3 regions of the Kitasatospora sp. NPDC127035 genome follow, and region 3 is predicted to be linked to each of the others. Evidence: riboswitches for the same ligand, from Rfam matches in the RefSeq annotation. Region 3 holds a riboswitch; each other region holds the start of a gene.
What was found. A riboswitch is a leader RNA that binds a small molecule or an ion and turns the genes downstream of it on or off. The one in region 3 is predicted to bind cobalamin.

Region 1 (6,217 bases), on a different contig from region 3:
CCGGGTGGTCAGCGCGGCGGCGTCCGAGCCCGCGCCCGGCTCGGTGAGGCAGTAGCTGGCCAGGGCCTCCGTCGAGCAGAGTCCCGGCAGCAGTCGGGCGCGCTGGCCCGGGCTGCCGTAGCGGTCGATCATCCACGCGACCATGTTGTGGATGGACAGGTACCCGGCGATCGACGGGCAGCCGGTCGCCAGCGCCTCGAAGACGAGCACGCCGTCCTGGCGGCCCAGCCCGGAGCCGCCCGACTCCTCCCGCACGTACACGCCGCCGAGGCCGAGGCCCGCGGCCTTGCGCAGCACGTCGACGGGGAAGTGCTTGGCCTGGTCCCACGCCACGGCGTGCGGGGCGAGGTGCTCGCGGGCGAAGTCGCCGGTGGCCTCGACGATCGCGAGCTGGTCGTCGGTCAGATGCGTGTGCACGGCGCGCCTCAGCCCATCGTCGGGATGGTGAAGCTCGCGCCCTCCTTGACCCCGGAGGGCCAGCGCGAGGTCACGGTCTTGGTGCGGGTGTAGAAGCGGATCGAGTCCGGGCCGTGCTGGTTGAGGTCACCGAAGCCGGACCGCTTCCAGCCGCCGAAGGTGTGGTACGCGACCGGCACCGGGATCGGCACGTTGACGCCGATCATGCCCGTGTTGACGCGGCGGGTGAAGTCGCGGGCGGTGTCGCCGTCCCGGGTGAAGATCGACACCCCGTTGCCGAACTCGTGCTCGCTCGGCAGGCGCAGCGCCTCGGCGTAGTCCGCCGCGCGGACCACGCACAGGACCGGGCCGAAGATCTCCTCGCGGTAGATCCGCATCGCGGGGGTGACGCGGTCGAAGAGGGTGGCGCCCAGGAAGTAGCCGCCCTCGTACCCCGGCACGGTCAGGTCGCGGCCGTCGACGACCAGTTCGGCGCCCTCCCGGACACCGAGGTCGAGGAAGCCGCGGACCCGGTCCAGCGCGTCGCGGCCGACGAGCGGCCCGAAGTCGGCCTCGGGGTCGTCGGAGGCGCCGACCCTGAGTGCGGCGATCCGCTCGGTGAGCTTGGCGACGAGGGCGTCCGCGGTCTCCTCGCCCACCGGCACGGCGACCGAGACGGCCATGCAGCGCTCGCCGGCGGAGCCGTAGCCGGCGCCGATCAGGGCGTCCGCGGCCTGGTCGAGGTCGGCGTCCGGCATCACGATCATGTGGTTCTTGGCGCCGCCGAAGCACTGGGCGCGCTTCCCGTGGGCGGCGGCCGTCGCGTACACGTACTGGGCGATCGGGGTGGAACCCACGAACCCGAGCGCCTGGACCCGGGGGTCCTCCAGCAGCGTGTCCACGGCCTCCTTGCCCCCGTTGACGACGTTCAGGACGCCCGGCGGCAGGCCCGCCTCCAGGAACAGCTCGGCCAGCCGCAGCGGCACCGACGGGTCCCGCTCGGAGGGCTTGAGGATGAAGGCGTTGCCGCAGGCCAGGGCGGGCGCCGCCTTCCACAGCGGGATCATCGCCGGGAAGTTGAACGGGGTGATGCCGGCGACCACGCCGAGCGGCTGGCGCATCGAGTACACGTCGATGCCGGTGCCGGCGCTGTCGGTGAACTCGCCCTTCAGCAGGTGCGGGATGCCCGCCGCGAACTCCACCACCTCCAGCCCGCGCTGGAGGTCGCCGTGGGCGTCGGCGACGGTCTTGCCGTGCTCGGCCGAGAGCAGGCGGGCCAGCGGCTCGCGTTCGGCCTCGACGAGCTGGAGGAAGCGCAGCAGCACGCGGGCGCGGCGCTGGGGGTTCCAGGCGGCCCACTCGGACTGGGCGCGCTCGGCGTCGGCGATCGCCGCCTCGGTCTCGGCGCGGCCCGCGAGCGGGACCCGGGCCTGGACCGTGCCGGTGTTCGGGTCGTAGACGTCGCCGAAGTCCCCGGAGGTCCCGGGGACGTGCTTGCCGCCGATGAAGTGGGTGAGTTCACGGACCATCACAGACCTGCTCTCGTCAGGGTGTCGGGAAGATCCGAGGGAAGGGCGCACGACGGACGCCCGCGCCGCGCTCGGGTGAGCGCACGCGTCGGGCCGTCGCCGGGCGCGGCGAGCCGTCAGGGAGACGGGTGTGCCGCAGCCGTCGCAGGATCACCAGGGTCGGGAAGGGCGCGGACCGGTGCCATGCGTGTTTGCTCCATCCTCGTGGACAACACGGAACACCCGCAGTCGGTATCCTGACTCCCGGATCAGCGCGCGTCGCCCGGCCTTCCCGGCTGGCTGCCAGTGGCTGGTACTGCGGCGACGCACTCCCCGGTCACAGTGGCGGGACCGTGCCGGATTCACACCGGCTTCCCTGCACTGCGGGCCTTGTCCACGACCATATAGTTGGACGTCCTAGTAAGTCCAGGGCATCCCTCGCCGCCGCCGTCCGTTCCGCGACCTCCTCCGGCGCGGCGACGTGGTTGTGGTCCGCGTGGAAGAAGTCCCTCACCTCGTCGTGCGGTTGGGCCGGTCGCAGCACCGGACCGGCGCCGGAGTCGCCGAGCTCCGCAACCCTCGTGACGGCCTCGCGGCAGCTGCCGTGCAGGGCGATCCTTCCGCCCGGCGGGGCGTGCCCGGCCCGGGTCCGACCAGCGCCCCCCGTCCGAGAACGAGTCCGGTGTCACGTTCACGATTCCCCTCACCGCACACCGGTCCCAGTCGGGTATTCCCGGAAGCCCGTACGAACGTCTCTCCATGCGCCTATGGTGCCCTTCTGCGAGGCCGCGCCGGACTTTTTCCCGACGGGCCGGGAATCCGCGGGGAACCGTCGGTGGAAAACACCGGAACAGGCCCGCCGGACGTATGCGTGAGAAATCTCGTATCACAGGATGGACGGACGCGTGTGCGATCCCACCGCTCTGGATAGCCTCCTCCCATGACACTCGGAATCCCTTCCAGACGAACCGATCACGCGGCATCCGTCCGCGAACTCCTGGCCACCGGTCGGCGTTCCTTTTCCTTCGAGTTCATGCCGCCGCGCAGCGCCGCGGCGGAGGCCGGCCTGTGGAACGCGATCCGCAGGCTGGAGGCTCTGGCACCCACCTTCGTGTCGGTGACGTACGGCGCCGGCGGGTCCACCCGGGAGCGCACGGTGAACGTCACCGGGCGGATCGCGCAGGAGACCACCCTGACGCCGACGGCCCACCTGACGGCCGTCGGCCACAGCGTCGCGGAGCTGCGGAACATCCTCGGGCACTACGCCGACCAGGGGGTCCGCAACATCCTGGCCCTGCGGGGCGATCCGCCCGGCGACCCGCTCGGCCCCTGGGTCCGCCACCCCGCAGGCGTGGCGTACGCCGCCGACCTGGTGCGGATGATCAAGGAGTCCGGCGACTTCTGCGTGGGTGTCGCGGCCTTCCCGGAAATGCACCCCCGCTCCCCGGACTGGGATTCCGAGATCCGTTTCTTCATCGAGAAATGCCGAGCCGGCGCCGACTACGCGATCACCCAGATGTTCTTCGACGTGGAGAAGTACCTGAGATTCCGGGACCGCCTCCTGAAGGCCGGATGTTCCGTTCCGATCATTCCGGAGATCATGCCGGTGACCACGATCCGGTCACTCGAACGCATTCCCACCCTCAGCACCGCGGCCATTCCGGCGCACCTCGCCGAGCGGATGCTCGGCGAGCGGCACGATCCCGCCGCGGTGCGCGCCGTCGGAATCGAGTACGCCACCGAAATGTGCCGCCGCCTCCTGGCCGAGGGCGCCCCCGGCCTGCATTTCATGACCATGAACTTCTCCACGGTCACGACGGAGATCTACCAGAACCTCGGCCTGCCCGAATCCGGCTGAGGGACACCGCCGGGGCGGGCGCGGCCGGAGTGCCGCGCCCGCCCCGGGCCTCCCCGCCCGGCTCAGCCGGCCAGGTCGTCCCGCAGGCGACGGGCGGCGGTGACCAGGCTCTCCAGCGAGGCCCGGGTCTCGGTCCAACCGCGGGTCTTCAGTCCGCAGTCGGGGTTGACCCAGAGCCGCTCGGCCGGAATCGCCGCGAGCCCGGCACGCAGCAGTTCCACCGCCTCGTCGGCGCTCGGCACACGCGGGGAGTGGATGTCCCACACGCCCGGTCCGACCTCGCGCGGGTAGCCGGCCGCGGCCAGCTCACCGGCGACCTCCATGTGCGAACGGGCCGCCTCCAGCGAGATCACGTCGGCGTCCAGCTCGTCGATGGCCGTCATGATCGCGCCGAACTCCGCGTAGCACATGTGGGTGTGGATCTGGGTGTCGACCCGCACGCCCGAGGTCGCGAGGCGGAAGGCGACCGTGGCCCAGTCCAGGTAGGCCGGGCGGTCGGCGGAGCGCAGCGGGAGCGTCTCGCGCAGCGCCGGTTCGTCGACCTGCACGACGACCGCGCCGGCGGCCTCCAGGTCGGTGACCTCGTCGCGCAGGGCGAGGGCGACCTGGAAGGCCGTGTCGGCGAGCGGCTGGTCGTCCCGGACGAAGGACCAGGCGAGCATGGTGACCGGCCCGGTGAGCATGCCCTTCACCGGACGGTCCGTCAGGTCCTGCGCGTAGCGGAACCAGTCGACGGTCATCGGGTGCGGGCGCGAGATGTCACCGGCCAGCACCGGCGGGCGGACGTACCGGGTGCCGTAGGACTGCACCCAGCCGTGCCGGGTGGCGAGGTAGCCGGTGAGCTGCTCGGCGAAGTACTGGACCATGTCGTTGCGCTCGGGCTCGCCGTGCACCAGGACGTCCAGGCCGGCCTTCTCCTGGAAGGCGATCACCTCCCGCACCTCGCTCCGGATGCGCTCCCGGTACGCGGCCGGGTCGATCCGCCCGGCGGTGAGGTCGGCCCGGGCCACCCGCAGTTCGGAGGTCTGCGGGAACGAACCGATCGTGGTGGTCGGCAGCAGCGGCAGGCCGAGGCGGGTGCGCTGGGCCTCGGCGCGCTCCGGGTAGGCCTGGGCCCGGCGGGCGTCCGCCTCGGTCACGGCCGCGGTGCGGGCCCGCACCGCGGGGTCACGGGTGATCGGGGAGTTGGCGCGGGACGCCAGGTCGGCGCGGTTGGCGGCGAGTTCGGCGGTGATCGCGCCGGTGCCCTCGCGCAGGCCGCGGGCGAGCAGGGCGACCTCGTTGGCCTTCTGCCGCGCGAAGGCGAGCCACCGGGCGATCTGCGGGTCGAGGTCGCGCTCGGCGGCGGCGTCCAGCGGGACGTGCAGCAGCGAGCACGACGGGGCCACGTCGACGGTGCCGGCCAGCCCGAGCAGGGTGGCCAGGGTGGAGAGCGACTTCTCCAGGTCGTTGATCCAGATGTTGCGGCCGTCCACCACACCGGCGACCAGCCGCTTGCCCGGCAGACCGCCCGCGGCGGCCAGGTCGCCCAGGTTGGCGGCGGCCGGGCCGGTGAAGTCCAGGGCGAGGCCGTCGATCGGGGCCCTGGCCAACACGGGCAGCGCGGCGCCCAGGCGGTCGAAGTAGCTCGCGACCAGCAGCTTGGGCCGGTCGGCGAGGGCACCGAGGTCGCGGTAGGCGCGCGCGGCGGCGTTCAGTTCCGCGGGGGTGCGGTCCTGGACGAGCGCCGGCTCGTCCAGCTGGACCCAGGCGGCGCCGGCCTCGTGCAGGTCGGCGAGGAGGGCGGCGTAGACGGGCAGCAGCCGGTCGAGCAGGGTGAGCGGCTGGAAGTCCTCGGGGACGCCCGGGGCGGGCTTGGCGAGGAGCAGGTACGTGACCGGGCCGACCAGCACCGGACGGGCGCTGTGGCCGAGGTCCAGGGCCTCGCGCAACTCCGCGACCGCCTTGGCGGAGTTCGCGGTGAAGACGGTGTCGGGGCCGAGTTCGGGCACCAGGTAGTGGTAGTTGGTGTCGAACCACTTGGTCATCTCCAGCGGCGCGACGTCCTGGGTGCCGCGCGCCATGGCGAAGTAGCCGTCCAGCGGGTCGGCCTCGACCGCCGCCCGGTGACGCGGCGGGATCGCGCCGACGGCGACCGTGGTGTCCAGCACGTGGTCGTAGAGCGAGAAGTCGCCGGTGGGCACCTCCTGGACGCCCGCCCCGGCGAGCCTGCTCCAGTTCTCCAGACGCAGGTCGGCGGCGGTGGCCAGCAGGGCGTCGGCGCTCACGGCGCCCTTCCAGTACCCCTCGATCGCCTTCTTGAGCTCACGGCCACCGCCCTGGCGGGGGTATCCGTACACGGTGGCCAGGGTTGCCGCGGCTGCGGACTTCGCTGTCAAGGGACTCTCCTTCGCGAGCCTGTCTGTGGCCCCGGTGACGGGACGGAGGCGCGAAGGGGTGACGAACCGGGCGGGAC
Region 2 (6,696 bases), on a different contig from region 3:
CCGCCACCGGCGGTGACCCGGCGGCCGTCGAGGAGTTCTGGCGCGACGAGTACCGGCTCAACGCCAGGATCGCCCGCTTCCCGAAGCCGTACGTCGCCGTCATGAGCGGCATCGTGATGGGCGGCGGAGTCGGCGTGTCCGCCCACGGCAGCGTCCGGATCGTCACCGGGACGACCCGGGTCGCGATGCCGGAGGCCGGCATCGGCTTCGTGCCGGACGTCGGCGGCACCTACCTGCTCTCGCTGGCCCCCGGCGAGCTGGGCACCCACCTCGCCCTCACCGCGGGCTCGGCGGGCGCAGGCGACGCCCTGCTCTGCGGCCTGGCCGACCACTTCGTCCCCACCGAGCGGCTGCCCGCGCTCCTCGACGACCTCGCCGAACTGCCCGTGCACGAGGCGCTCGTCCGGCACGTCGCCCCCGCACCGCCCGCCCCGCTGGAGCGGCAGCGCGAGTGGATCGACAGCTGCTACGCGGCGGGCACCGTCGAGGAGATCCTCGGCCGGCTCCGCGACAGCGGGGAGCCCGAGGCCGGGAAGGCCGCCGAGCGGATCACCGCCAACTCGCCCACCGCGGTGAAGGCGACGCTCGCCGCGCTGCGCCGCGCCCGGTCCCTCGGCCCGCTGGAGGCCGTCCTCGACCAGGAGTACCGCACCTCCTGCGCCGCCCTCGACACACCCGACCTCGCCGAGGGCATCCGTGCCCAGGTGATCGACAAGGACCGCACGCCGCGCTGGAGCCCGGCCACGCTGGACGCCGTCGCCCCCGCCGCCGTGGCACGCTACTTCGCCCAGCTCGGCGAGCGGGAACTCGGCCTCGCCACCACGAAACCCCTGGAGCGCTGGTGACCCACGACATCGGATTCGTCGGACTCGGCAACATGGGCGGCCCGATGGCCGCCAACCTGGCCAGGGCAGGGCACCGGGTCGTCGGCTACGACCTCGTGCCGGAGGCCCTGCGGCAGGCGGAGGCGGCCGGCGTCCGGCCGGCGGAGTCCGCGGCCGACGCCGCCGGCGGCGCGGACGTGGTCATCACCATGCTGCCGGCCGGACGCCACGTCCTGGCCGCCTACGAGGAGTTGCTGCCCGCCGCCCGTCCGGGCACGCTCTTCGTCGACAGCTCCACCATCGACGTCGCGGACGCCCGGGCCGCGCACGACCTCGCCGTGCGGGCAGGCGGCCGGGCGGTCGACGCGCCGGTGTCCGGAGGAGTGCCGGGCGCGACCGCCGGGACCCTCACCTTCATGGTGGGAGCGGCGGAGGCGGACTTCGGCGCGGTCCGGCCGGTGCTGGACGCGATGGGCGGCAAGGTCGTGCACTGCGGGCCGTCGGGCGCCGGGCAGGCCGCGAAGATCTGCAACAACATGATCCTCGGCATCTCGATGATCGCCGTCAGCGAGGCCTTCGTCCTCGGCGAGAGTCTTGGCCTGAGCCACCAGGCGCTGTTCGACGTCGCCTCCACCGCCTCCGGGCAGTGCTGGGCGCTGACCGCCAACTGCCCCGTCCCCGGCCCGGTGCCGGCCAGTCCGGCGAACCGCGACTACCGCGCGGGGTTCGCGGCGGCCTTGATGGCCAAGGACCTCGGGCTGGCTGCCGGCGCGGCCCGGTCCGCCGGTCTGCCCACCGAACTCGGCCTGAAGGCAGCCGAGTTGTACGCGAAGTTCGCCGCCGACGAGGGTGCCGGACTGGATTTCTCGGCGATCATCACCACCCTGGGAGGGAGCGCGCAGTGACCGCGTACGAGACGATTCTGGTGGAGCGCAAGGGCCGGGTCGGGCTGATCACGCTCGACCGGCCGAAGGCGCTCAACGCGCTCAACACGCAGCTCATGAACGAGGTCGTCGCCGCGGCGAGGGACTTCGACCGGGACCCGGGGATCGGCTGCCTGGTGATCACCGGCTCCGAGAAGGCGTTCGCGGCCGGCGCCGACATCAAGGAGATGCAGTCCCTCGACTTCGTCGAGGCCTACCTCGGCGACTGGTTCGCGGCCTGGGACGACCTGGGCAGGATCCGCAAGCCGATCGTCGCGGCGGTCGCGGGCTACGCGCTGGGCGGGGGCTGCGAGTTGGCGATGCTCTGCGACATCCTGCTCGCGGCGGACACCGCGAAGTTCGGCCAGCCGGAGATCAAGCTGGGGGTGATCCCCGGGATCGGCGGTTCGCAGCGGCTCACCCGGGCGGTCGGCAAGGCGAAGGCGATGAACCTGTGCCTGACCGGCCGGACGATGGGCGCCGAGGAGGCCGAGCGGGCCGGCCTGGTCTCCCGGATCGTCCCGGCCGACCGGCTGCTGGCCGAGGCGCTGGCGACGGCCGAGAAGGTCGCGGAGATGTCCGCGCCGGCGAGCATCATGCTGAAGGAGGCGGTCGACCGCGCCTTCGAGACCACCCTCGCCGAGGGCGTCCGCTTCGAGCGGCGGCTCTTCCACGCCGTCTTCGCCACCGCCGACCAGAAGGAGGGCATGGCGGCGTTCGCCGAGAAGCGGCCGGCGTCGTTCACCCACCGCTGACAACTGACGACCGCCGCCACCCACCACCGCCACCCACCACCGCCACCACCCACCGCCGGCACCCACCGCCACCACCCACCGCCGGCACCCGGGCCGAGGCGCGCCGTGGTGCGGCGCCCCGGCCGCGGGGCGCCGCACCACGGGGCCGTCGGCCCGTCGAGCGGCGTCCGGGCCCTCCCGGGGGTAGGTCGCCGACGACCTGCCCGGATGCGCTGTGATGTGACGCACGGACCCTTGACCCGGCCTTTCGGGCGTCGCCATGATGGGCCGTCATGTTCTGACTCCGCCGTCGGGGGAAGTCCGGTTCGAATCCGGCGCTGACCCGCAACGGTAGGCCGCCGACGGCTGTCGGCGGCGAGCCCGAGTACCCGGCGGCGGAGAGGTGTCCACTCCTCCCGTCGTGGTCTGCGGGCCGGAGCTCCGAGAGCTGCCCCCGGCCCCCCGCGGACGCTCTCCGGGCCCCTGCGTCCAGGCCCGGAAAGGCTCTCATGCCCGCGCTCCGCCGCACTCTCGGACTGCTCGCCATACCCGCGCTCGCCCTCGCCACCGCGCTCCCGGCGGTCACCGCCGCACACGCCACCCCCGCACGACTGTCCTCCCCGACCGTCCGTCCGGACGCCGCCGCGGCGGGCTGGCTGGCCCGCCAGCTGGTGGACGGGGACCACTTCGAGTCGGTGTTCGACGGCACCGCCTACCCCGACCAGGGCCTGACCATCGACGCCGTGCTCGCTTTCGCCGCCTCCCGCAGCTCCGACCAGGCCGCCGCGAAGGCCACCGCCTGGCTGGCGAAGCCCGACGTCATCGGCGGCTACCTCGGCGACGGCACCACCGAGGCGTACGCCGGGGCGACGGCCAAGCTGCTGCTCGCCGTCGAGGTTCGCGGCGAGAACCCGACCGCCTTCGGCGGCGTCGACCTCCCTGCCCGGCTCCGCTCGCTCCAGAGCCCGAGCGGCCGCTTCTCCGACCGGTCCCAGTGGGGCGACTACAGCAACGCGTTCGGCCAGTCGCTCGCGCTGATCGCGCTCAAGCGCACGCCCGGTGGTGCTCCGGCCGCCGCCGTCGACTTCCTCGCCGACAGTCAGTGCGCCGACGGCGGTTTCCCGGTCTCCTTCGGCCAGGCCACCTGCGCGAGCGACGCCGACGCCACCGCGCTGGCCGTCCAGGCCCTCGCCGCGACCGGCCGCACCGCGAAGGCGAACGCCGGGCTCGGGTGGCTGACCGGCCACCAGAACGCCGACGGGGGCTTCGCGGCGGCCGGAGCGACCACGTCCAACGCCAACACCACCGGCCTCGCCACCCAGGCCCTGTTCTCCGGTGGCCGCTTCGGCGCCGGCCTCAAGGGCTGGAGCAGCCTGGTCAAGCTCCAGCAGGGCTGCTCGGCCGCCCCCGCCGTCCGCGGGGCGGTCGCCTACGACGCGACCGGCTTCAACCCGGGCAACGGCGCGCGGGCGACCGCCCAGGCCGTCCTCGGCCTGGCCGGCACGCCGCTGGCCACGCTCTCGGCCGCCGGCGCGCGTCCGGCCCCGCCCACCCTGGCCTGCCCGGCACCGGCCACCCACTGACCGTCCGCGACCACCCGAGGAGCACTTCGATGATCGACACTCCCACCCGGACCCGACCGGTCCGCCGGACGCTCGGCTCGGTCGCCGCCGCGGCGGCCCTCACCGCCGGGCTGCTCGGTGCCTCCGCCGTCCACGCTCCGCAGGCCCGGGCGGCCGCCTGCACCGGCACCACCGGCGTGACCGTGGTCGTCGACTTCACCGCAGTCGGTGGCGGCATCCAGACCGGCTGCGCGCTCGGCGACCCGGCCAGCGGGCTCGCCGCGATCACCGGCGCCGGGTTCTCCTACTCCTTCCACCCGCGCTTCCCCGGCTTCGTCTGCAAGATCAACTCTCTGCCGACGACCTGCACCAACCCGACCGGCAGCGCCTACTGGTCGTACTGGCACGCGCCGCACGGCGGCCCCTGGTCGTACAGCAGCCTGGGCGCGGGCAGCTACGACCCGGCGCCCGGCGAGGTCGAGGGCTGGTCCTTCGGTGCGGGTGCCCAGCCGGGCATCACCGCTCCCTGACGCCGACACGCCGACACCCCCGGCACGCCGGCGCCCCGGTCCTCCGCGACGGAGACCGGGGCACCGGTGTGCCGGGGGTGTGGTCAGGCCGTCCGGTGCGGGTGGAACCCGCGGCCGGTCTTGCGGCCGAGCAGGCCGGCCTCGACCATGCGGGACAGCAGCGGCGGGGGAGCGTAGAGCGGCTCCTTGTACTCGGCGTACGGCGATTCGGCGATGGCCTGCACGGTGTCGAGCCCGATCAGGTCGGCGAGGCGGAGCGGGCCCATGGGGTGGGCGCAGCCGTGGACCATGCCGTCGTCGATGTCCTGCGCCGTGGCGTGCCCCGCCTCGGCCATCCGGATCGCGGACAGCAGATAGGGGACGAGCAGGGCGTTGACCACGAAGCCGCCCCGGTCGCGGGAGCGGACGACGTGCCTGCCCAGCACCTCCTTGGCGAAGGTCTCCACCCGGTTGAGCACGGTGTGGTCGGTGTGCAGCGAGGAGACCAGCTCCACCAGCGGCATCACCGGGGCGGGGTTGAAGAAGCGCAGACCGAGCACCTGCGAGGCGCGGCCGGTGGCGATCCCGAGCCGGGTGACGGGGATGGCCGAGGCGAGACCGTCCGCCACCGCCTCAGCACCCTCCAGCGGCCGGGACTGCGCGGGGTGCCGTTCTCCTTCGTCCGGGTCGACCGCGCCGGGAACGTCTCCGAGCGGCAGTCCGCCACCGACTTCCACTTCTCGCGCACCGGCGGCACCTGCCCGCTCTGGAACGTCTACGAGACCTTCGCCGCCCCCGGCCGCGTCCACGTCCAGGTCGCCGGCATGCCGGACGGACGGCACTACCTGTGGACCGCCCGCGCCGTCACCCGTTCACCCGGGGGCTGGGGCCGCCCGGGCAAGACCTTCGCGATCGGGCTCGGCTGCGAACTCCGCCACGCCCACCGGCTGGTGTACTCCGCCGGCCTCGACCTGGGCGACGAGGGCGCGGCCACCCCGATCGGCCTCGGGTGCAAGGTGGGCGAACGCCCCGCCTGTCCGCAGCGTTCCGCGCCCGCCGTCGGCGTCCCGCCGGTGATCGACGAGCACACCAGCACGTTCGTGCCGTATCCCGCCCGCGCCGAACCGGAGGGGCGGGCGGCCGACGCCTGAGGGCGGCCCGGGGCGCGGTGGCCGGGCACGGGGAGCCCGTGGCCCGGCCACCGCGCCCGGCCGGGGGGCCGGCCGCGGGTCAGCTGCCGTAGCGCAGTGACACGGTGTCGCCGACGTGGACGACGGTGGCCCGGGTGGCGCCGGTGGCGGCGGCACCGTCCAGGCTCACCTTCCAGGTCGACGCGCCGCTGTTGGCGGTGCCGTTGACCGCGGTGATCGTGCCGCTGCCGGTGGACGGCGTGACCGACGTGACGCAGCCGCTCGGTGTGGCGGTCGCGGCGGCGTCGAGGACGGCGCCCAGGGTCGTGGTGGCGCCGGTCGGGGTGAGGGTGACGGCGCAGACCTTCAGCGGGGCGGTGCCGTTGTCCACGACGAGGGCGAGCCGGGCGGCGGTGCCGGAGGTGAAGCCGGTGGTGGCGGCCCAGGCGGGCTCACCGGCCGCCGTCGGCGCGGGCGGGGTGGCGGTGAACCCGCCGCCGGCCACGGCGCGCAGGCCGTCCACGGAGGCGTAGGGGGACGGGGTGGTGTCGGTGGGCAGGTACTTGAAGCCGCCGCCGGGCTTGAACTGCTGGGCGATCAGGAAGTCGATCGGGGTCTTGCCGGTGCCGCTGGTGAAGTCGACGCCCTGCGCGTTGATCCCGCAGGCGTTGAGGCCGGACACGGCCCAGCCGTTGGAGTCGGTGTTGGCGCCCCACATCGAGTGGAAGGCGCCGGAGGCGACGAGCTTGCCCTTCAGGAAGTTCTTGGCCGCGACGACGGCGGAGTCGGTGTTGGGGACGCCGCCGCTGCACAGCGAGGCCATGGCGGCGCCGGTCATGTCGATGTCGCTGCCCTGGCCGAGCGCGACGGGGTCGCCGGCGGCCTTGCTGTAGTTCCAGCCGCCGTCGGTGTGCTGGTTGGCGCGCACGGTCGCGACCGAGGCGTCCAGCAGGGCCTGCGGGACGCGCTGCCCGCCGCCCTGGGTCCTGGCGCCGCCGAGGGCGAGCAGCCCGA
Region 3 (7,753 bases):
CTGGCCCCAGGCCTTGGCCGCGGCGCCCACCGTCATGGCGAGGGCGCGGCCGGCGGCCCGGGCGTCGTCGGGGAGCAGCTCGCCGCGCTTGTCGACCTCGTCGAGGTCGCCGGCCCAACGGGCGATCCGGACGGCGTCGACCAGCATGCGGCGGGCCAGCGGGGCGAGTTCGGCGGGTGCGGGGAAGCCCTCCGGCACGGGGACCCGGCCGCGGCCGGGTGCGGGGGCCGGGCCTCGTCGGCGGGGTACGCCGGAGGTCCCCGGCCTGGCGCCGGCGGGGCGGTGGGCAGTTCCGGGGAGACGGGTCACCGTCGCACCGGTACCGATCGTCGGCGGGAGCGGGGCATCACGGTCGCGCGGGTTCCGAGACGTCACGTCGAGCAGTCTTCCCCTTGTACCGGCCATCTGTCACATCCGGTTGCACGCGCGGGCCGGGCGGCGGGCGCGGGGCCTCCACAAGATCGGGCAACAGAGGCCAAACCGACTGGCTTGATCTTAGTGGCGGGTCCATGCCACTCGTGACCGGGGAGGGAGGGAAGGGAAAGCGGGGAGGAAAGGGAGAGGGGAAGCGGCCGCGGCGACCGGGGAGCCGCCGCGGCCGGGTGGACCGGGCCGGGCGCGCTCAGAGGAAGGGCGTGAGCCAACGGCGGAGGGTCTCCTCGTAGCGCTCCGGGTCGGTGTTCCAGAGTGCGGCGTGGTCACCGCCGGGAAAGGCCTGGAGGTTGACCACGTCCGGGCGCCTCCCGGCGAGGCGCTCGGCCGCGCGGAACGGGGCCACCGGGTCGTCCGGGCCGTGCAGCACCAGGGTGGGGACCCGCAGGTCGGTGCCGTCGGCGAGGCGCGCGAAGTCGGCCAGATCCAGGCCGGTGCGTCCCTCGGCGGCGAGCGCGCCCAGTTCGGCGGCCACGCCCCGGTAGCCGGCCCGGGCCGCACCGCGCCGCGCGCCGGCCGGCCAGTCCAGCACCGGCGAGTCCAGGATCAGGCTGCTGATCGAGCCTGCCCAGCCGGAGCGGGCGGCGGCCTGCAGGGCCGTGGTGGCGCCGAGCGACCAGCCGTAGAGGACGACCTTGCCGGCGCCGCTGTCCAGCGCGCGCCGGATCGCCGCCTCGACGTCGCGCCACTCGGTCTCGCCGAAGTGGCCGAGGCCGTCCGGGGAGGCCGGCGCACCCGCGTCGCCCCGGTAGCTGACGGCGAGCACCGGCAGGGCCAGCCGCCGGAGCAGCGGGAGCACCGGGAGAGCCTGGGAGCGGTCGGCGCCGGGGCCGTGCACCAGGATCACCCAGGTGCCCCGCGCGCCGTCCAGCCGCCAGGCGGGCAGCGCACCCAGCTCGCCCTCGACGGCGGTCTCGGTGAACGGGATCCCGAGCGCGGTCGTCGGGTCCCCGAGATGGACCCGGGGGGTGAAGCGGACCTCGGTACCGGGCGTGAGGGTGCCCCGGTCCGCCCGGAGCAGGCGGCGGGTGACGCCCTTCCCGTCGCTGTGCAGGACCTCGCCGACGACCGCGTGCCCGTCCTCTCCCCACTCCACGGCCCAGCGGCCGGGGCGTTCGCTCTCCGGGCCGCGGGTGAAGCCGACCCGCCCCGCGCCGAGGGTCAGGACCTGCACCGGGCCGGACCTCGCCCGGGCCGCGACGGCCGGGTGGACCATCCGCTCGGACGCCCGCCGGCCGATCACCAGCACGGCCGCCCCCGTACCGACGGCGGCGGCGGCCACGGTGGCCGCGATTCCCCAACGCATACTCGCTCCCCGCAGTTAAGTCCCGGTGCCGGAGGGTGTTCTGGCCCCAGTCCACTAGCGGCGGCGGCCGGTGGCCAGTAGGACACGGCCGTCCGTGTCAGATCGGGAGCAACGTCACACCGGGGCGAGAGCCTCCGGGGCGGGCCCGCGCGGGGCCGGCGCGGGGGCCGCGCGAGGACCGGCGGTGTGACCGAACGCTCCGTGACCTCGGTTGACTCCCGGTTCGGGGGCGTGATGGGATCCTTCAGCCATACGGAGGCAAGCAGAGGAAGCCGGTGCGAGTCCGGCGCGGTCCCGCCACTGTCACCGGGGAGCACGTCCGGACAATGCCACGGCGAGCCGTCAGAAGCCGCTGGAAGGCCCGGGCGTGCGTCCGACCCGGAAGCCAGGAGACTCTCGCCCCCGGTACGTCGATCCAGGGCGCGGACCCTGAGTGAGGACACCCACGCGATGCAGCCTGCCCCGGCCGCGACGACCCGCCACCGCACCCCGCCGTGCGTCCGCTGACCCGCGCCGCCGCGTTCGCCGCGGGCGCAGTCGCCGGATACCTCGCCGACACCCGGCTCGGCGATCCTCGCCGCGGCCACCCGGTCGCCGTCTTCGGCACCGCCGCGAACCGGCTGGAACGGCGGATCTGGCGCGACGACCGCGCCACCGGCACCGCCTACACCGCGCTCTGCGTGGGCACCGTCGCGGCCGGCGCCGTGGCCGCCGACCGGCTGCTCGGCCGCCGGCCGCTCGGGCGGGCCGCCCTGGCCGCCGCCGCGACCTGGACCGTGCTCGGCGGCACCTCGCTGACCCGGGAGGCCCGGACCATCGGCCGCTCGCTCGCCGCGGGCGACCTGACGGCGGCCCGGGAGCGGCTGCCGCACCTGTGCGGCCGCGACCCGAGCACCCTGGACGAGGCCCAGCTGGCCCGCGCGGTGGTCGAGTCGGTCGCCGAGAACACCGCCGACGCCGTGGTCAACGCGCTGGTCTGGGGCGGGCTCGCGGGCACACCGGGCCTGCTGGCGTTCCGCGCCGTCAACACCCTGGACGCGATGGTCGGCCACCGCTCGCCCCGGTACGCCCGGTTCGGCTGGGCCTCCGCGCGGCTGGACGACGTGGCCGGCTGGCCGGGCGCCCGGCTGACCGCGCTGCTGACCGTCGCCGCCGCGCCCGAACCGCGCACCGCCTGGCGGGTCTGGCGGCGGGACGGCTCCGCACACCCCAGCCCGAACGCGGGCCAGGCCGAATCGGCCTTCGCCGGTGCGGTCGGCGTCCGCCTGGGCGGGACGCTCCGGTACGGCGACCGCGTCGAGCACCGGCCGGTGCTCGGCGAGGGGCTCCGGCCGGTCGGGGTGGACGACATCGAGCGGGCCTGCGTGCTCTCCCGACGGGTGGGCGCGCTGGCGCTGGGTACGACGGTCGCCGGGCATCTGCTGCTCCGGGCGGCCCTGAGCAGGAGAAGGGGTGGGGCATGAGCAACGCACTGCTGGTCGCCGGGACGACCTCGGACGCCGGGAAGAGCGTGGTCACCGCCGGCATCTGCCGCTGGCTGGCCCGTCAGGGCGTCCGCGTCGCGCCGTTCAAGGCGCAGAACATGTCGCTGAACTCCTTCGTCACCGCGGACGGCGCCGAGATCGGCCGCGCGCAGGCGATGCAGGCGCAGGCCGCCCGGGTGGAGCCCGAGGCGGCCATGAACCCGGTGCTGCTCAAGCCCGGCGCGAACGGCCGCAGCCAGGTCGTGCTGCTCGGCCGGGCGGTCGCCGAGGTCGGCGCGCTGGACTACCGCGACCGCAAGCCGGTGCTGCTGGAGCGGGCCCTGGAGTGCCTCGCGGACCTGCGCCGCCGGTACGACGTGGTGATCTGCGAGGGCGCCGGCTCGCCCGCCGAGATCAACCTGCGGGACCGGGACATCGCCAACATGGGCCTGGCCACCGCCGCCGGGCTGCCGGTCGTCGTGGTCGGGGACATCGACCGGGGCGGGGTGTTCGCGGCGATGTACGGGACGCTGGCGCTGCTCTCGGCCGAGGACCAGCGGCACGTGGCCGGCTGGTTCGTCAACAAGTTCCGCGGCGACGCGCGGCTGCTCGCCCCCGGGCTGGAGATGCTCCGCGAGCTGACCGGCCGCCCGGTGCTGGGCACCCTGCCGATGCTGCCCGACCTCTGGCTGGACGCCGAGGACTCGCTCGACCTGTCCACCGTGGTCGACCGCACGGCCGGCCGCGGGCCGCTCGGCGCGGACGTGCTGCGGGTGACCGTGGTGCGCTTCCCCCGGCTGTCGAACTTCACCGACCTGGACGCGCTGGCCCAGGAGCCCGGGGTGCTGGTCCGCTGGGCCACCCGGCCCGAGGAGCTGGCCGACGCCGACCTCGTCGTGCTCCCCGGCACCCGGGCCACCGTCGCGGACCTCGCCTGGCTGCGCGAGCGCGGCCTGGAGACGGCGCTGAAGGCGCGGGCGGCGCAGGGCCGTCCCGTCCTCGGCGTCTGCGGCGGCTACCAGATGCTGGCGCGGACCGTCGTGGACGAGGTCGAGTCGAAGGCCGGCGCCGTGGAGGGGCTCGGCCTGCTGCCGACGCACGTCCGGTTCGGCGTCGAGAAGGTGCTGGGCCGGCCGGTCGGCGAGGCGTACGGGCAGCGGGTCGAGGGCTACGAGATCCACCACGGCGTGGTCACCGTCGAGGGCGGCACCCCCTTCCTGGACGGCTGCCGGGTGGGCTCCGTCTGGGGGACGACCTGGCACGGCGCGCTGGAGAACGACGGTTTCCGGCGCGAACTGCTGCGCGACGTCGCCGCATCGGCCGGCCGGGCGTTCGTCCCCGCGCCGGACACCTCGTTCGCGGCGGCGCGCGAGGCCCGGCTGGACCGACTGGGGGAGCTGATCGAGGAACACGCGGACACCGACGCACTGTGGAAGCTGATCGAAGGCGGGGTGCCGGCGGCCGGATCGCTGCCGTTCCTGCCGCCCGGGGCCCCTTGGGGAGAATCGTGAGCGAGAATCATGAGTGACGTCCGCTACCCGTTCACCGCGATCGTCGGCATGGCCGACCTACGGCTCGGGCTGCTGCTCAACGCGGTCTCGCCGGCGGTCGGCGGGGTGCTCGTCCGCGGCGAGAAGGGCACCGCCAAGTCGACCATGGTGCGCGCGCTGGCCGGCCTGCTGCCGTCCATCGCCACCGTCGACGGCTGCCGCTTCGCCTGCGACCCGGCCGCGCCCGACCCGCAGTGCCCGGACGGCGCGCACGCCGGCGCCGGGGCGTCCTCGCGCCCGGCCCGGCTGGTCGAGCTGCCGGTCGGCGTCTCCGAGGACCGGATCGTCGGCTCGCTGGACCTGGAGCGGGCGCTCGCCGAGGGCGTCAAGGCGTACGAGCCGGGCCTGCTGGCGCAGGCGCACCGCGGCGTGCTCTACATCGACGAGGTCAACCTGCTCCAGGACCACGTGGTGGACCTGCTGCTGGACGCCGCCGCGATGGGCCGCTCGTACGTCGAGCGCGAGGGCGTCTCGGTGCGGCACGCGGCCCGGTTCCTGCTGGTCGGCACGATGAACCCGGAGGAGGGCGAGCTGCGGCCGCAGCTGCTCGACCGGTTCGGCCTGACCGTCGAGATCGCCGCCACCCGGGAGCCGGTGGAGCGGGCCGAGGTCGTGCGCCGCCGCCTCGCCTACGACGCCGACCCGGCGGGCTTCGCCGACCGGTTCGAGGAGGACGAGCGGGCGCTCGCCCTGCGGATCACCACCGCCCGGGAGCTGCTGCCGAAGGTGGAGCTGACCGACGCGGCACTCCGCCGGATCACCGCCGTCTGCGCCGCGTTCGAGGTGGACGGGCTGCGCGCGGACATCGTGATGGCGCGCACCGCCGTCGCGCTGGCCGCCTGGTCCGGGCGCACCGAGGTGCTGGAGGAGGACGTCCGCAAGGCCGCGCAGCTGGCGCTGCCGCACCGGCGCCGGCGCAACCCCTTCGACGCGCCCGGGCTGGACGAGGAGCTGCTGGACCGGACGCTGGAGGAGCAGGCCCGGCAGGAGCAGGAGGAGGCCCGCGAGGAGCAGGCCCGGCAGGACGAGGAGGAGGCCCTCGCGGAGGGGCGGGCCGAGGCCCGGGAGTCGGACGAGGACCCCGACCCGGACCCCGGGGACGGCCCGGACGGCCCCGAGGGCGACGGACCCGGCCCCGACGGCGGTGGCGGCGCCCCCGAGCCGACCGGCCCGGACGGCCCGCCCGCCGGCGCCGACGCCACCTCCCCCGACGAGGACCCGGCACTCCCGCAGCCCGTCCCGGCCCAGCACCCCTCCCCCGCCCGGGAGTCGGCGCCCGTCGCGGCCGGCGACCCGTACCGGACCCGGCTGTTCGCCGTCGACGGCACCGGGCGCGGCGCACAGGGCCGCCGCTCCCCCGCCGAGACCGACGGCGGCCACACCATCAGGTCCCGCCGCCCGCAGGGCCGGCTGGCCCGGCTGCACCTGAGCGCCACCCTGCGGGCCGCCGCACCGCACCAGGTGGCGCGCGGCCGGGCGTCCCGCGCCCTGGTGCTGCACAAGGACGACTTCCGCGAACAGGTCCGCCAGGGACGGGAGTCCAACCTGGTGCTGTTCGTGGTCGACGCCTCCGGCTCGATGGCGGCCCGGCAGCGGATGACCGCCGTCAAGGGCGCGGTGCTGTCCCTGCTGATGGACGCCTACCAGCGCCGGGACAAGATCGGCATGATCACCTTCCGGGGCGGGTCCGCCGAACTGGCGCTGCCGCCCACCTCCTCGGTCGAGGTCGGCGCGGCCCGGCTGGAGACCCTGCCCACCGGCGGCCGGACCCCCCTGGCCGCCGGGCTGCTCCGCGCCCACGAGGTGCTGCGGGTCGAGCGGCTGCGCGACCCCGACCGCCGCCCGCTGCTGGTCGTGGTCACCGACGGCCGGGCCACCGGCGCCCGCGACGCCGTCGCGCAGTCGCACCGGGCGGCCGGGCTGCTGGCCGGGCAGGGCGTGGCGAGCGTGGTGCTGGACTGCGAGTCCGGACCGGTCCGGCTCGGCCTGGCCCGCACGCTGGCCGCACGGCTCCGCGCCACCGCCGTGACCCTGGACGAGCTGCGGGCCGAGGGCGTGGCCTCCCTCGTCCGCGACAACCGCCCCACCACCACTACGCGAAAGGCGGCCTGAGCCGACATGCCCAAGGGTGTTCCCGAGAGTGTCCCCGACGACGGCCTGACGACCCGCCAGCGCCGTACGATGCCGATCACCGCCGTCCACACCGGCCCCGGCAAGGGCAAGTCCACCGCGGCCTTCGGCATGGCGCTGCGCGCCTGGAACCAGGGCTGGTCGGTCGGGGTGTTCCAGTTCGTGAAGTCCGCCAAGTGGAAGGTCGGCGAGGAGAACGCGTTGCGCGTGCTCGGCGCCTCCGGCGAGGGCGGCACGGTCGACTGGCACAAGATGGGCTCCGGCTGGTCCTGGATCCAGCGCTCCTCCGAGATGGAGATGGACAGCGAGGCGGCGGCCAAGGAGGGCTGGGAGCAGGTCAAGCGCGACCTCGCCGCCGAGACCTACCGCTTCTACGTGCTGGACGAGTTCACCTACCCGATGCACTGGGGCTGGGTGGACCCGGAGGAGGTGGTGGCCGTCCTGAAGGACCGCCCGGGCAGCCAGCACGTCGTCGTCACCGGCCGGTACGCGCCCGAGGCGCTCACCGGCTTCGCCGACCTGGTCACCGAGATGACCAAGGTCAAGCACCCCATGGACGCCGGCCGCAAGGGCCAGCGCGGTATCGAGTGGTAGACCGGAAACCCTGAACGTGAACATCCCCCGTCTCGTCGTCGCGGCGCCGTCCTCCGGCGCCGGCAAGACCACCGTCGCCACCGGCCTGATCGCGGCACTCGCCGCGCGCGGGCTGGCCGTCTCCCCCCACAAGGTCGGCCCGGACTACATCGACCCGGGCTACCACGGGCTGGCGGCCGGGCGGCCGGGCCGCAACCTGGACGCGTTCATGTGCGGGCCGGAACGGATCGCGCCGCTCTTCCTGCACGGCGCGGCCGGTGCGGACGTGGCGGTGGTCG

Region 1: linked by a shared signal. The riboswitch ahead of ACFWIC_RS21350 (CoA-acylating methylmalonate-semialdehyde dehydrogenase) and the one ahead of ACFWIC_RS22030 (cobalamin biosynthesis protein) in region 3 are both predicted to bind cobalamin.
Region 2: linked by a shared signal. The riboswitch ahead of ACFWIC_RS21375 (prenyltransferase/squalene oxidase repeat-containing protein) and the one ahead of ACFWIC_RS22030 (cobalamin biosynthesis protein) in region 3 are both predicted to bind cobalamin.

What each region holds. Positions count from the first base shown of each region.
Region 1 is NZ_JBHXDN010000030.1:66,508-72,724, reverse strand. Features, by position in the region: gene ACFWIC_RS21355 (acyl-CoA dehydrogenase family protein) at 1-417, opposite strand, end outside; gene ACFWIC_RS21350 (CoA-acylating methylmalonate-semialdehyde dehydrogenase) at 426-1,925, opposite strand; cobalamin riboswitch at 2,134-2,324, opposite strand; partial or broken gene ACFWIC_RS21345 (dihydropteroate synthase) at 2,540-2,665, opposite strand; gene metF (methylenetetrahydrofolate reductase [NAD(P)H]) at 2,845-3,762, shown strand; gene metE (5-methyltetrahydropteroyltriglutamate--homocysteine S-methyltransferase) at 3,825-6,140, opposite strand.
Region 2 is NZ_JBHXDN010000030.1:73,769-80,464, forward strand. Features, by position in the region: gene ACFWIC_RS21360 (enoyl-CoA hydratase/isomerase family protein) at 1-845, shown strand, start outside; gene mmsB (3-hydroxyisobutyrate dehydrogenase) at 842-1,729, shown strand; gene ACFWIC_RS21370 (enoyl-CoA hydratase) at 1,726-2,502, shown strand; cobalamin riboswitch at 2,754-2,893, shown strand; gene ACFWIC_RS21375 (prenyltransferase/squalene oxidase repeat-containing protein) at 2,991-4,064, shown strand; gene ACFWIC_RS21380 (flagellar hook-length control protein FliK) at 4,094-4,573, shown strand; partial or broken gene ACFWIC_RS21385 (3-hydroxyacyl-CoA dehydrogenase family protein) at 4,657-5,166, opposite strand; partial or broken gene ACFWIC_RS21390 (short-chain fatty acyl-CoA regulator family protein) at 5,167-5,703, shown strand; gene ACFWIC_RS21395 (hypothetical protein) at 5,783-6,696, opposite strand, start outside.
Region 3 is NZ_JBHXDN010000032.1:18,964-26,716, reverse strand. Features, by position in the region: gene ACFWIC_RS22040 (hypothetical protein) at 1-198, opposite strand, end outside; gene ACFWIC_RS22035 (alpha/beta hydrolase) at 623-1,738, opposite strand; cobalamin riboswitch at 2,003-2,134, shown strand; gene ACFWIC_RS22030 (cobalamin biosynthesis protein) at 2,233-3,201, shown strand; gene ACFWIC_RS22025 (cobyric acid synthase) at 3,198-4,712, shown strand; gene ACFWIC_RS22020 (putative cobaltochelatase) at 4,722-6,863, shown strand; gene cobO (cob(I)yrinic acid a,c-diamide adenosyltransferase) at 6,870-7,475, shown strand; gene ACFWIC_RS22010 (cobyrinate a,c-diamide synthase) at 7,492-7,753, shown strand, end outside.